DNA from 2 places in the Mangrovibacillus cuniculi genome. Region 2 is predicted to be linked to the other one. Evidence: a T-box and tRNA genes for the amino acid it is inferred to sense, from the RefSeq annotation. Region 2 holds a T-box; the other holds one or more tRNA genes.
The links. The T-box of region 2 lies ahead of G8O30_RS08885 (valine--tRNA ligase). A T-box ahead of a tRNA ligase gene usually reads a tRNA of that ligase, here a tRNA-Val.

Region 1 (6,837 bases), 1.1 Mb from region 2:
GAAAACGAGCGGCAAACATTGAACTTTGAAAACTAAACAAACCAAGTGCCAACGTTTAATTCAGTTGTTTCTATGAAACAACAAAACAAGTTTTTTATGAGCTAATCAAACATCTATTGGAGAGTTTGATCCTGGCTCAGGACGAACGCTGGCGGCGTGCCTAATACATGCAAGTCGAGCGGACTTGTGGGAGCTTGCTCCCGCAAGTTAGCGGCGGACGGGTGAGTAACACGTGGGTAACCTGCCTGTAAGATTGGGATAACTCCGGGAAACCGGGGCTAATACCGAATAACATCATTTGTCGCATGACAGATGATTCAAAGGTGGCTTCGGCTATCACTTACAGATGGACCCGCGGCGCATTAGCTAGTTGGTGAGGTAACGGCTCACCAAGGCGACGATGCGTAGCCGACCTGAGAGGGTGATCGGCCACACTGGGACTGAGACACGGCCCAGACTCCTACGGGAGGCAGCAGTAGGGAATCTTCCGCAATGGACGAAAGTCTGACGGAGCAACGCCGCGTGAGTGAAGAAGGTTTTCGGATCGTAAAACTCTGTTGTTAGGGAAGAACAAGTACCGTTCGAATAGGGCGGTACCTTGACGGTACCTAACCAGAAAGCCACGGCTAACTACGTGCCAGCAGCCGCGGTAATACGTAGGTGGCAAGCGTTGTCCGGAATTATTGGGCGTAAAGCGCGCGCAGGTGGTTTCTTAAGTCTGATGTGAAAGCCCACGGCTCAACCGTGGAGGGTCATTGGAAACTGGGAAACTTGAGTGCAGAAGAGGAAAGTGGAATTCCACGTGTAGCGGTGAAATGCGTAGAGATGTGGAGGAACACCAGTGGCGAAGGCGACTTTCTGGTCTGTAACTGACACTGAGGCGCGAAAGCGTGGGGAGCAAACAGGATTAGATACCCTGGTAGTCCACGCCGTAAACGATGAGTGCTAAGTGTTGGAGGGTTTCCGCCCTTCAGTGCTGCAGCTAACGCATTAAGCACTCCGCCTGGGGAGTACGGTCGCAAGACTGAAACTCAAAGGAATTGACGGGGGCCCGCACAAGCGGTGGAGCATGTGGTTTAATTCGAAGCAACGCGAAGAACCTTACCAGCTCTTGACATCCTCTGACAACCCTAGAGATAGGGCGTTCCCCTTCAGGGGACAGAGTGACAGGTGGTGCATGGTTGTCGTCAGCTCGTGTCGTGAGATGTTGGGTTAAGTCCCGCAACGAGCGCAACCCTTGATCTTAGTTGCCATCATTCAGTTGGGCACTCTAAGGTGACTGCCGGTGACAAACCGGAGGAAGGTGGGGATGACGTCAAATCATCATGCCCCTTATGAGCTGGGCTACACACGTGCTACAATGGACGGTACAAAGGGCTGCAAGACCGCGAGGTTAAGCCAATCCCATAAAACCGTTCTCAGTTCGGATTGTAGGCTGCAACTCGCCTACATGAAGCTGGAATCGCTAGTAATCGCGGATCAGCATGCCGCGGTGAATACGTTCCCGGGCCTTGTACACACCGCCCGTCACACCACGAGAGTTTGTAACACCCGAAGTCGGTGGGGTAACCTTTTGGAGCCAGCCGCCTAAGGTGGGACAGATGATTGGGGTGAAGTCGTAACAAGGTAGCCGTATCGGAAGGTGCGGCTGGATCACCTCCTTTCTAAGGATATATTACGGAACAGTACTTCTTCGGAAGTACTGACGTTCGGCACATACATTGGTTTGTTTAGTTTTGATGGTTCAATCCATCAAAACTTTTGTTCTTTGAAAACTAAATACTGTAAGACACCAAAGCAATTAAAACCGAGAATCGCCATCTTAAGATTTCTTTCCATTATGGTAAGAAAAAAATATAGCATTATTAACGGTTAAGTTAATAAGGGCGCACGGTGGATGCCTTGGCACTAGGAGCCGATGAAGGACGTCACTAACAACGATATGCTTCGGGGAGCTGTAAGTAAGCTTCGATCCGGAGATTTCCGAATGGGGAAACCCACTGTTCGTAATGGAACAGTATCCTTCTCTGAATACATAGGAGTTGGAAGGCAGACCCGGGGAACTGAAACATCTAAGTACCCGGAGGAAGAGAAAGCAAACGCGATTCCCTTAGTAGCGGCGAGCGAAACGGGAACAGCCCAAACCAAGAGGCTTGCCTCTTGGGGTTGTAGGACACTCTATACGGAGTTACAAAAGAACGAGGTAGATGAAGCGACCTGGAAAGGTCCGCAAGAGAAGGTAAAAGCCCTGTAGTCGAAATCTTGTTCTCTCCTGAGTGGATCCTGAGTACGGCGGAACACGTGAAATTCCGTCGGAATCCGGGAGGACCATCTCCCAAGGCTAAATACTCCCTAGTGACCGATAGTGAACCAGTACCGTGAGGGAAAGGTGAAAAGCACCCCGGAAGGGGAGTGAAATAGATCCTGAAACCGTGTGCCTACAAGTAGTTAGAGCCCGTTAATGGGTGATAGCGTGCCTTTTGTAGAATGAACCGGCGAGTTACGATTTCATGCAAGGTTAAGTTTTAGAAGACGGAGCCGCAGCGAAAGCGAGTCTGAATAGGGCGAATGAGTATGAGGTCGTAGACCCGAAACCAGGTGATCTACCCATGTCCAGGGTGAAGTTCAGGTAACACTGAATGGAGGCCCGAACCCACGCACGTTGAAAAGTGCGGGGATGAGGTGTGGGTAGCGGAGAAATTCCAATCGAACTTGGAGATAGCTGGTTCTCTCCGAAATAGCTTTAGGGCTAGCCTCACGTTGTAAGAGTCTTGGAGGTAGAGCACTGTTTGGACTAGGGGCCCCCATCGGGTTACCGAATTCAGACAAACTCCGAATGCCAATGACTTATCCGTGGGAGTCAGACTGCGAGTGATAAGATCCGTAGTCGAAAGGGAAACAGCCCAGACCACCAGCTAAGGTCCCAAAGTATACGTTAAGTGGAAAAGGATGTGGAGTTGCTTAGACAACCAGGATGTTGGCTTAGAAGCAGCCACCATTTAAAGAGTGCGTAATAGCTCACTGGTCGAGTGACTCTGCGCCGAAAATGTACCGGGGCTAAACGTATCACCGAAGCTGTGGATTCACACCGTTGGTGTGAGTGGTAGGAGAGCGTTCTAAGTGCGTCGAAGCTAGACCGGGAGGACTGGTGGAGCGCTTAGAAGTGAGAATGCCGGTATGAGTAGCGAAAGAAGGGTGAGAATCCCTTCCACCGAATGCCTAAGGTTTCCTGAGGAAGGCTCGTCCGCTCAGGGTTAGTCGGGACCTAAGCCGAGGCCGAATGGCGTAGGCGATGGACAACAGGTTGATATTCCTGTACCACCTCTCTTCCGTTTGAGCAATGGGGGGACGCAGGAGGATAGGGTATGCGCACTGCTGGATATGTGCGCTCAAGCAGTAAGACTGGTAACGAGGCAAATCCCGTTACCGTAAGGTCAAGCTGTGATGACGAGGGAATTATAGTACCGAAGTACCTGATTTCACACTGCCAAGAAAAGCCTCTAGCGAGGAAGAAGGTGCCCGTACCGCAAACCGACACAGGTAGGCGAGGAGAGAATCCTAAGGTGTGCGAGAGAACTCTCGTTAAGGAACTCGGCAAAATGACCCCGTAACTTCGGGAGAAGGGGTGCTCTGATAGGGTGAAAGCCCGAGAGAGCCGCAGTGAATAGGCCCAGGCGACTGTTTAGCAAAAACACAGGTCTCTGCGAAGCCGCAAGGCGAAGTATAGGGGCTGACGCCTGCCCGGTGCTGGAAGGTTAAGGAGAGGGGTTAGCTCACGCGAAGCTCTGAACCGAAGCCCCAGTAAACGGCGGCCGTAACTATAACGGTCCTAAGGTAGCGAAATTCCTTGTCGGGTAAGTTCCGACCCGCACGAAAGGCGTAACGATCTGGGCACTGTCTCAACGAGAGACTCGGTGAAATTATAGTACCTGTGAAGATGCAGGTTACCCGCGACAGGACGGAAAGACCCCGTGGAGCTTTACTGCAACCTGATATTGAATTTTGGTACAGCTTGTACAGGATAGGTAGGAGCCTTGGAAGCCGGAGCGGCAGCTTCGGTGGAGGCATTGGTGGGATACTACCCTGGCTGTATTGAACTTCTAACCCGCGCCCCTTATCGGGGTGGGAGACAGTGTCAGGTGGGCAGTTTGACTGGGGCGGTCGCCTCCTAAAAGGTAACGGAGGCGCCCAAAGGTTCCCTCAGAATGGTTGGAAATCATTCGTAGAGTGTAAAGGCACAAGGGAGCTTGACTGCGAGACCTACAAGTCGAGCAGGGACGAAAGTCGGGCTTAGTGATCCGGTGGTTCCGCATGGAAGGGCCATCGCTCAACGGATAAAAGCTACCCCGGGGATAACAGGCTTATCTCCCCCAAGAGTCCACATCGACGGGGAGGTTTGGCACCTCGATGTCGGCTCATCGCATCCTGGGGCTGTAGTCGGTCCCAAGGGTTGGGCTGTTCGCCCATTAAAGCGGTACGCGAGCTGGGTTCAGAACGTCGTGAGACAGTTCGGTCCCTATCCGTCGTGGGCGTAGGAAATTTGAGAGGAGCTGTCCTTAGTACGAGAGGACCGGGATGGACGCACCGCTGGTGTACCAGTTGTCTTGCCAAAGGCATCGCTGGGTAGCTATGTGCGGAAGGGATAAGTGCTGAAAGCATCTAAGCATGAAGCCCCCCTCAAGATGAGATTTCCCATTCGTAAGAAGTAAGATCCCTGAAAGATGATCAGGTAGATAGGTTCGAGGTGGAAGCATGGCGACATGTGGAGCTGACGAATACTAATCGATCGAGGACTTAACCAAGTCAAACTTGGTGATTCTCGGCAATACGCTTTGGTGGCGCGCAGTATTTAGTTTTGAAGGAATAAAGGTGAAAAAAACACTTGATTTTTTCTTCAAATATAGTAAAATAAATTTTGTCTTAAGAGACAAAAGAGATTTGAAGCAATAATGTCTGGTGGCGATAGCGAGAAGGTCACACCCGTTCCCATCCCGAACACGGCAGTTAAGCTTCTCAGCGCCAATGGTAGTTGGGGGATCTCCCCCTGTGAGAGTAGGACGTCGCCAGGCTTATATGATTCCGCAGTAGCTCAGTGGTAGAGCTATCGGCTGTTAACCGATCGGTCGCAGGTTCGAGTCCTGCCTGCGGAGCCATTGCTTCCATAGCTCAGCAGGTAGAGCACTTCCATGGTAAGGAAGAGGTCACCGGTTCGAGCCCGGTTGGAAGCTTATTTAATTTCACTTTACTGGCCCGTTGGTCAAGCGGTTAAGACACCGCCCTTTCACGGCGGTAACACGGGTTCGAATCCCGTACGGGTCACCATTTATACATATTAAAAATATGGAGGATTAGCTCAGCTGGGAGAGCACCTGCCTTACAAGCAGGGGGTCGGCGGTTCGATCCCGTCATCCTCCACCATATATTTTGCCGGTGTAGCTCAGTTGGTAGAGCAACTGACTTGTAATCAGTAGGTCGTGGGTTCGACTCCTATCGCCGGCACCATCCAAGTGGAGGGGTAGCGAAGTGGCTAAACGCGGCGGACTGTAAATCCGCTCCCTCAGGGTTCGGCGGTTCGAATCCGTCCCCCTCCACCACTTATTTACCTTTAATAGAGGTTTTTTTATTACTATTAATTCAGTAATTGGTTATGCATAGTATACTTTACTCTGGTTAAACTATTACTATCACATTATTGGGCTATAGCCAAGCGGTAAGGCAACGGACTTTGACTCCGTCATGCGTTGGTTCGAATCCAGCTAGCCCAGCCAATTTTAGAGCCATTAGCTCAGTTGGTAGAGCATCTGACTTTTAATCAGAGGGTCGAAGGTTCGAGTCCTTCATGGCTCATCACATAAAACTAGTCTACTTTTGTAGGCTAGTTTTTTTGTTACGTGATCAATAACAACTCATCGTTAGTCACGTGATGTGGTTGACTCTTAGATGAGTCTCCTTTATTTAATTAAAAATGATACTTTGTACAAAAGAGATACGTAATGGGATCTTAAATAGGTTTTCTTTTATGAAGATTACAGGTATGTGAGTTGAAAGGTGTTGTTCTATACTCATCTGGTGCGAGGAAATCCGCCGTGAGAAGAGAATAGGAGCGCTCTATACTCATCTGGCGCGAGGAAATCCGCCGTGAGAAGAGAATAGGAGCGCTCTATACTCATCTGGCTCGAGGAAATCCGCCGTGAGAAGAGAATAGAAGCTATCTATGCCCATCTGGCGCGAGAAAACCCTTAGCAAGAAAAGAATATGGCCCCTACAAGCACTCATGCACCAAGATAACAATGAGAGAAAGCATAAGAACATTTCACACTTCCCCTCAGTAATAAGTTTATGGACATAAAGAAATTTATTTTTAAAAGTGGCGCTAGAAGCAGACCCTACATATACCGAATGGACAAATTGGAGAATTGTCTCTCTATACTTCACCATACAAGCTAAGATTGATATAAAACGACTAAATATAAAATTATATATTCTGAATAGTTATGCAAAATTTTGTTGAGTTGAGTCATGTTCCTATTTACTCTTACAATAGAAGAAAGATAAAAAGGGGGAAACATTCATGAAATCAATCTCTTTAATAGGTGTACCAATGGATTTAGGTCAAATGAGACGTGGAGTAGACATGGGGCCTAGTGCTATCAGATATGCAGGTGTAGTAGAACGTTTAGAAAACATCGGTCATACAGTAAGAGATCGAGGGGATGTTTTAATTGAAGCAGCTGAAAGAGTGCAAGACCCTTCTACTAATTTGAGAAATTTGAAAGCGGTTGCTAAAGGGAATACGGAGCTGGCCATAACGGTTGATAAAGTTATTACTGAAGGGGA
Region 2 (6,837 bases):
TTGCAAATTACTATCGTGAAATGGCGCTAAACGGAGTATCGTTACCACCTTCTCAATTCGAAGGAATGTTCTTATCCACAGCTCATACGGATGAAGACATTGCCTTTACATTGGAAGCAGTAGAAAAGTCATTTGCAACTTTGGCGAAGAAGTAAATAACAGTTTAGATATTTTAGTGGACCTTATTTAAGGTCCACTTTTTCTTTGTACAGGAAAGTAGAAATAAAATAAATGCAGTGAAAATGATTTTTTGAAAAATTCTTGTGCAGTCACTTTTGGTTTTAAAATCCCTAACACTATTTTCCAAAAAAATGAATGTAATATATGATTCTCCTCCCTCATACATTGATAAGGACAATACTGAATGGAATTGTAGCTTGGGAGGAGGAATTATATTGTCACAAGAACAATCATATTTACGTGTAACTCTGGAAGAAACAGTATGGTTCAAAAGAGGACAGGAAGTAGAAGAACTTCAATCCATTTCTTTGGATCCTAATATAACCATCACGGAGCAAGAACACTACTACGTAATTCGTGGGATTCTAGAACTTACTGGGGAGTACGCGCGAAACCAAGAAGAACAAGAAGAATATTCAGAAGAAGCAGAGAAAACGGTTCAGTATGTAGAAAAGACAGAATACAGAGAAGACGGTACATGCTATATTGAACATCCATTTCCTATTGATATCGCTATTCCAAAAACAAGAGTAGCGAATACAAATGATGTGGACGTATCCATTGCTTCATTTGATTATTCATTTCCAGAAAAAGCGTGCCTACGTGTACAAGCGGAACTAATGATTGAAGGAGTTAAAGATGAGAACTATTTTCCAGTAGGACTGAACGAAGAAGTAAATCAATCCTATGAGGATTTCCGTGGAACAGCTTATGCTGAACCAGAAGCAGATACGGAAGTGGAAGTAGAAGTAGAGCTTGCGCACGATGAAGAAGTGCAAGAGCCTGCGGAAGATAGCCCATACTTCTATACAGAAGCTCGTAAAGTCGCTGAAGCAACTCCAGCGGAAGATACAGAAGAAGTGTACGTTCAATATGATCAAAACTATCAAGAGCAAGAACCACCTGCCTATCAAGAACGTGATGATAAAGAGTATATGTTTGACTTAGATCTATTTGAAGAAGAAGAAGAATCTTCTAGTAGCCCAGATGTAGAAAAGCCCTATGTATATCCGGAAGCTTCCAAAGAAGAAGAAGTGCAAGAAGATGAAGAGAGTAGCCCTTTAATGTTAGATGTCAAAGCATCGAAATCAAAGAAAGAAGAGTCTATTTCTCTAACAGATTTCTTTGCTCGTAAACAAGAGGAGCAATCTACTAGATTACGAATTTGCATTGTGCAACAAGGAGAGGAACTACAAACTATTGCAGATCGTTATAAAGTTCCCTCCCATGCTATTGCAAAGGCAAATGAACTTGGAGAAGATGAGTATCTGAAAGAAGGTCAAGTGCTAACGATTCCAAGTACAAGTAACATTTATTCGTTTAAACAATAGCTGGAACGAAACAAAGCAAGGGGAGATAGCTCTCCTTGCTTTTTCTTCAAAAGGTGGGGCTAAGCATGTCTTCAACACAAGATAATTCCAATAGAATTGGATCTGTGCTTCAAGCGTATGGGTTAGAAGCGCAATTTTTAGAAAAAAGAGACTGCGTATATAAGGTGTACGCTCGTTCAGGGAACTATATTTTGAAAGAGATTCCTGCTAAAGTAGGGTTAGATTTTGTTCGAAATATTCATTTTATGGCGCAAAAAGGATTCCAAAGATTAGTGCCAGTATTTCCAACACTAGATGGCAGATATGGTGTTCTTGATGGAACAACACTCTATTATTTAATGCCCTTTGTTATGAATGAAAGATTAGAAGAACGACAAGAAAAAATGGATAAAATGCTGAAGGAATTAGCAAGGTTACACCTACTATCTGTGAAAGAAGAAACTGTTTCAAAGGAAGATCGTGAACATCACTTTCAAGTTTTAGATGGAGAATGGGAAAAAGAGAATGACTTTCTAGAAACATTTTTAAAAGAGTGTGAAGAAGAGTGGTATCCATCTCCTTTCCAACTTCAATTTCTAACATTTTATCTAGATGTTTCACAAGCGTTAAAATATGCTAGAAATAAATTAGAGGAATGGTTTGAAGAATCAAAAGAAAATGAAAAAGTACGAACTGTGTTAGTGCACGGAAAGGTAAACTTAGACCATTTTTTATTTGATGAAAAAGGGTTAGGTTTCTTCACAAGTTTTGAAAGATCTGTCTATGGTTCTCCTTCTCATGATTTATTACCATTTATCTATCAAGTAGTAGATACTCCGATGAAACCACACGAAGATTTACTTTTTGCTCTGCAAAGCTATTTTTCTCATTTTCCTTTGAAAAAAGAAGAATTGCTCTTGTTCCAGGCATACTTAGCGCATCCTGGAAAATTGACTACAGTTGTCCAGCAGTATCATGCGAAGGAACATCGACGTAACGAGATGAAGTATGTCCAAAGGTTGCAGAATAGCTACTGGAGACTGAAGAATATTGAGTACATTGTGATGCGTTTGGAAGAAATAGAGAAGCAAAAAGAAGAACAAAACGGATAAAAAGGAGCCCACCAATGCTGGAGGTTTCCTTTTTTTGTTACGTGAATCGTAACAACTAATCGTTAGCCACGTGATGTGGCTCGCTCTTAGATGAGTCTCCTTTAGGGATCATTTTGTTTACCAGTGGACGCCAAAGGAGAAAACAGAGTGTTAGGATCCCTTGGTAGTATATATAATAAACACTATCTAATGAATAAATTTTCAGCCCAATTTTAAATGCTAATGAATTGAAGGTTGACGAATGTGGCTATAATTGTATACTATAAAGAAAATTACATAAAGATGCCGAGATAAGGAAGAGTACACAAGTAGGCGCTTTTAGAGAGGGTGTTCTAGGCTGAAAGACACCTAAGGGCTCATTGTGGAAGGTCGCCTTGGAGCAGTTCTTGTGAAAGTACTAGTAGCAAGAGCCGGTTAGAAGCCGTTATGAGATGAAGAGCTACAACAAAGTGGTTTATTTTGTTGTATGAAAAAAGGTGGTACCGCGAAAACAACTCCATTCGTCCTTTTGACGGAAGGGGTTTTTTGTATTTTCTACACATTTTTAGGAGGCGAAAATCGATGTCAACACAAGAAGAAACAAAGTTAGAAATGCCAACAAAATATGACCCGAAATCGATTGAATCTGGTCGTTACGAGTGGTGGCTAAAAGGAGCTTTCTTTGAAGCAAAACCAGATCCAGAGAAAGAACCATATACAATCGTAATTCCACCACCAAATGTAACGGGTAAATTACACTTAGGCCATGCATGGGATACAACGTTACAAGATATTTTAACTCGTATCAAGCGTATGCAAGGCTATGATGTACTTTGGTTACCAGGAATGGACCATGCGGGAATTGCAACGCAAGCAAAAGTAGAAGAAAAACTACGCAGCGAAGGTAAATCTCGTTACGACCTAGGTCGTGAAGCATTCGTAGAAGAGACGTGGAAGTGGAAAGAAGAATATGCTTCATTCATTCGTTCTCAGTGGTCAAAGCTAGGACTTGGATTAGACTATTCGCGTGAAAGATTTACATTGGATGAAGGTCTATCAAAAGCCGTTAATGAAGTATTTGTAACGCTATATAAGAAAGGACTTATCTATCGTGGTGAATACATTATTAACTGGGATCCAGCTACAAAAACGGCCTTATCAGACATCGAGGTAATTTATAAAGATGTGCAAGGTGCATTCTACCATATGCGTTATCCTCTAGAAGATGGAAGCGGCTCTATTGAAATCGCTACAACACGTCCAGAGACAATGCTAGGAGACACAGCTGTTGCAGTTCATCCAGAAGATGACCGTTACAAGCACTTAATTGGGAAAAAAGTTAAATTACCAATTACAGGTAGATTGATACCTATCGTTGGTGACGACTATGTAGATATGGAATTTGGTTCTGGAGCAGTAAAGATTACTCCTGCGCATGACCCTAACGACTTTGAAATTGGTAATCGTCATAATTTAGAGCGCATTCTAGTAATGAATGAAGACGGTACAATGAATCAGTTGGCTGGAAAGTACCAAGGTATGGATCGCTTTGAATGTCGTAAGCAAATCGTTAAGGAGCTTGAAGAAGCAGGTGTAGTATTTAAAATTGAAGAGCACTTACATTCTGTTGGCCACTCTGAGCGAAGTGGAGCAGTTGTAGAGCCGTATCTATCTACACAATGGTTCGTAAATATGCAAAGTTTAGCTGCGGAAGCAGTTGCGCTTCAAGAAAAGGAAGACAAAGTAAACTTTGTACCAGAAAGATTTGAAAAAACATATTTACGTTGGATGGAAAACATCCGTGACTGGTGTATTTCCAGACAGCTTTGGTGGGGACACCGAATTCCAGCTTGGTATCATAAAGAAACAGGCGAAGTATATGTAGGACATGAAGCACCATCAGATGCGGAAAACTGGGAGCAAGACACAGATGTATTAGATACTTGGTTTAGTTCTGCACTATGGCCATTTTCTACGATGGGCTGGCCAGAAACAGAATCACCAGACTTTAAGCGTTACTATCCGACTTCAACATTAGTAACAGGATACGATATCATTTTCTTCTGGGTATCTCGTATGATTTTCCAAGGTATTGAATTTACTGGACAAAGACCATTTAAAGATGTACTTATTCATGGTTTAGTTCGTGATAGCGAAGGTCGTAAAATGAGTAAGTCTCTGGGTAACGGTGTAGATCCAATGGATGTTATTGATCAATATGGTGCAGATGCACTACGTTACTTCTTATCTACTGGTTCTTCTCCAGGTCAAGACTTACGTTTCAGCATGGAAAAAGTAGAGTCTATTTGGAACTTTGCTAATAAGATTTGGAACGCTTCTCGTTTTGCTTTAATGAACATGGATGGTTTAACGTATGAAGAAATCGATTTAACTGGTAAGAAATCTGTAGCAGATAAATGGATTTTAACTCGTCTTAATGAAACAATTGAAACGGTAACTCGCTTATCCGACAAGTATGAGTTTGGTGAAGTAGGTCGTGTTCTATATAACTTCATTTGGGATGACTTCTGTGACTGGTACATCGAGATGTCAAAACTTCCGTTATATGGAGAGGATGAGGAAGCGAAGAAAACAACTCGTTCCATCTTAGCTTATGTTCTCGACAACACAATGCGACTTTTACATCCGTTCATGCCGTTTATTACCGAGGAAATATGGCAGAACTTGCCGCATCAAGGCGAATCTATTACGGTAGCAAGCTGGCCAGTTGTCGATAAATCACTTTCGGATAACAAAGCAGCAGAAGATATGAAACAATTAGTGGATATCATTCGTGCAGTACGTAACATTCGTGCAGAGGTAAATACACCACTAAGTAAGAAAATTACGTTAGTAATTAAATCTAAGGATGCGGAATCTTTAGAAGCAAACAGAGGATATATTGAGCGTTTCTGTAATCCAGAAACATTAACAATTGGAACAGACATTCAAGCTCCAGAAAAAGCGATGTCAGCCATTGTAACAGGTGCAGAACTATTCTTACCTCTTGAAGGGTTAATTAATGTAGAAGAAGAAATTGCCCGTTTAGAGAAAGAGTTACAGAAGTGGACGAGTGAAGTAGACCGCGTTCAAAAGAAACTTACTAACGAAAGATTTGTGAGTAAAGCTCCTGCTAATGTAGTGGAGGAAGAAAAAGCGAAAGAAAAAGATTATTTAGAGAAGAAAGCGTCAGTGGAACAACGTATTCAAGAACTGAAGCAACTATAATTCATGGAAGGATTGGACGAAACATCATAATGACTGCAGAGGGATTTCCGCTGCAGGGGGACGCTTTCCGCGGGGCGGGCATCTGAATAGAAATGCGTAAGGGGCGCGTTCAGCCGCGGCAGAAAACTCCAGAAGACCGAGTAGGCAGATCTTCAGCCAACGGAGGGCTTTTGGAGTTTCCCTAGCGGTTGCGCTCCTGTAGCTAGACACTGCCTCCTCGTCGTTGTCGCTTCGCTCCTAACTCCTGTGGGGTCTCAGCTACCCACCTTTTCCGCAGGAGTCGCCCCCTTTCGCTCCAATCCCAGAATATAAATAGAGTAAAGCACAATTATTGCAGTAAGATTTTTTTTACTGCCAATCTTATCATTATAAATTTATAAAAAAACAGGTGGATCTATTTATATAAATCCACCTGTTTTCTATATAATCTACATGAATTTCTTAAGAAAATAATATACGTTGATTTCAACTAGAAAAGAGGTTATGAAACGTGTCTTGGACTGTAGAAGAAGCAATTAATTGGATCCATTCCACCTTAAAGTTTGGTATTAAACCTGGTTTGAAGAGAATGGAATGGTTGATGGAGCGACTGGATCAACCGCATTTGAAAAAGCCTGTTGTACATATAGCTGGAACGAATGGTAAAGGGTCTACATTAAATTACATGCGATCTATTTTGCAAGAATCAGGTTTAACAGTTGGCACTTTCACTTCACCTTATTTTTTGTATTTTCAAGAGCGGATTTCCGTAAACGGAGAAATGATTGCCGATGAAGACTTAGTAAAAGCAGTATCTATTATTAAACCGTTAGCGGAGGAACTAGGCGATACGGAACTTGGCTACCCAACAGAGTTTGAAATTATTACAGCTATCGCTTTCTACTATTTTGCTTCTAGAGAGGATATAGATCTATTACTTATTGAAGTAGGGTTAGGTGGTCGATTAGATTCTACAAATATAGTGGAACCAATTTTGAGTGTCATTACAACAATTGGTTTTGATCATCAAGCGATACTTGGAGATACAA

Region 1: it encodes a tRNA-Val, which carries the amino acid that the T-box ahead of G8O30_RS08885 (valine--tRNA ligase) is inferred to sense. The anticodon was not compared.

Annotation. Positions count from the first base shown of each region.
Region 1 covers NZ_CP049742.1:2,874,060-2,880,896, forward strand. The annotation lists rRNA gene G8O30_RS14595 (16S ribosomal RNA) at 114-1,664, shown strand; rRNA gene G8O30_RS14600 (23S ribosomal RNA) at 1,871-4,802, shown strand; rRNA gene rrf (5S ribosomal RNA) at 4,953-5,069, shown strand; tRNA gene G8O30_RS14610 (tRNA-Asn) at 5,079-5,153, shown strand; tRNA gene G8O30_RS14615 (tRNA-Thr) at 5,156-5,228, shown strand; tRNA gene G8O30_RS14620 (tRNA-Glu) at 5,248-5,322, shown strand; tRNA gene G8O30_RS14625 (tRNA-Val) at 5,343-5,418, shown strand; tRNA gene G8O30_RS14630 (tRNA-Thr) at 5,427-5,502, shown strand; tRNA gene G8O30_RS14635 (tRNA-Tyr) at 5,510-5,594, shown strand; tRNA gene G8O30_RS14640 (tRNA-Gln) at 5,694-5,768, shown strand; tRNA gene G8O30_RS14645 (tRNA-Lys) at 5,775-5,847, shown strand; gene rocF (arginase) at 6,572-6,837, shown strand, end outside.
Region 2 covers NZ_CP049742.1:1,735,030-1,741,866, reverse strand. The annotation lists gene hemL (glutamate-1-semialdehyde 2,1-aminomutase) at 1-155, shown strand, start outside; gene spoVID (stage VI sporulation protein D) at 396-1,511, shown strand; gene ysxE (spore coat protein YsxE) at 1,577-2,602, shown strand; T-box leader at 2,881-3,113, shown strand; gene G8O30_RS08885 (valine--tRNA ligase) at 3,164-5,809, shown strand; gene G8O30_RS08880 (bifunctional folylpolyglutamate synthase/dihydrofolate synthase) at 6,300-6,837, shown strand, end outside.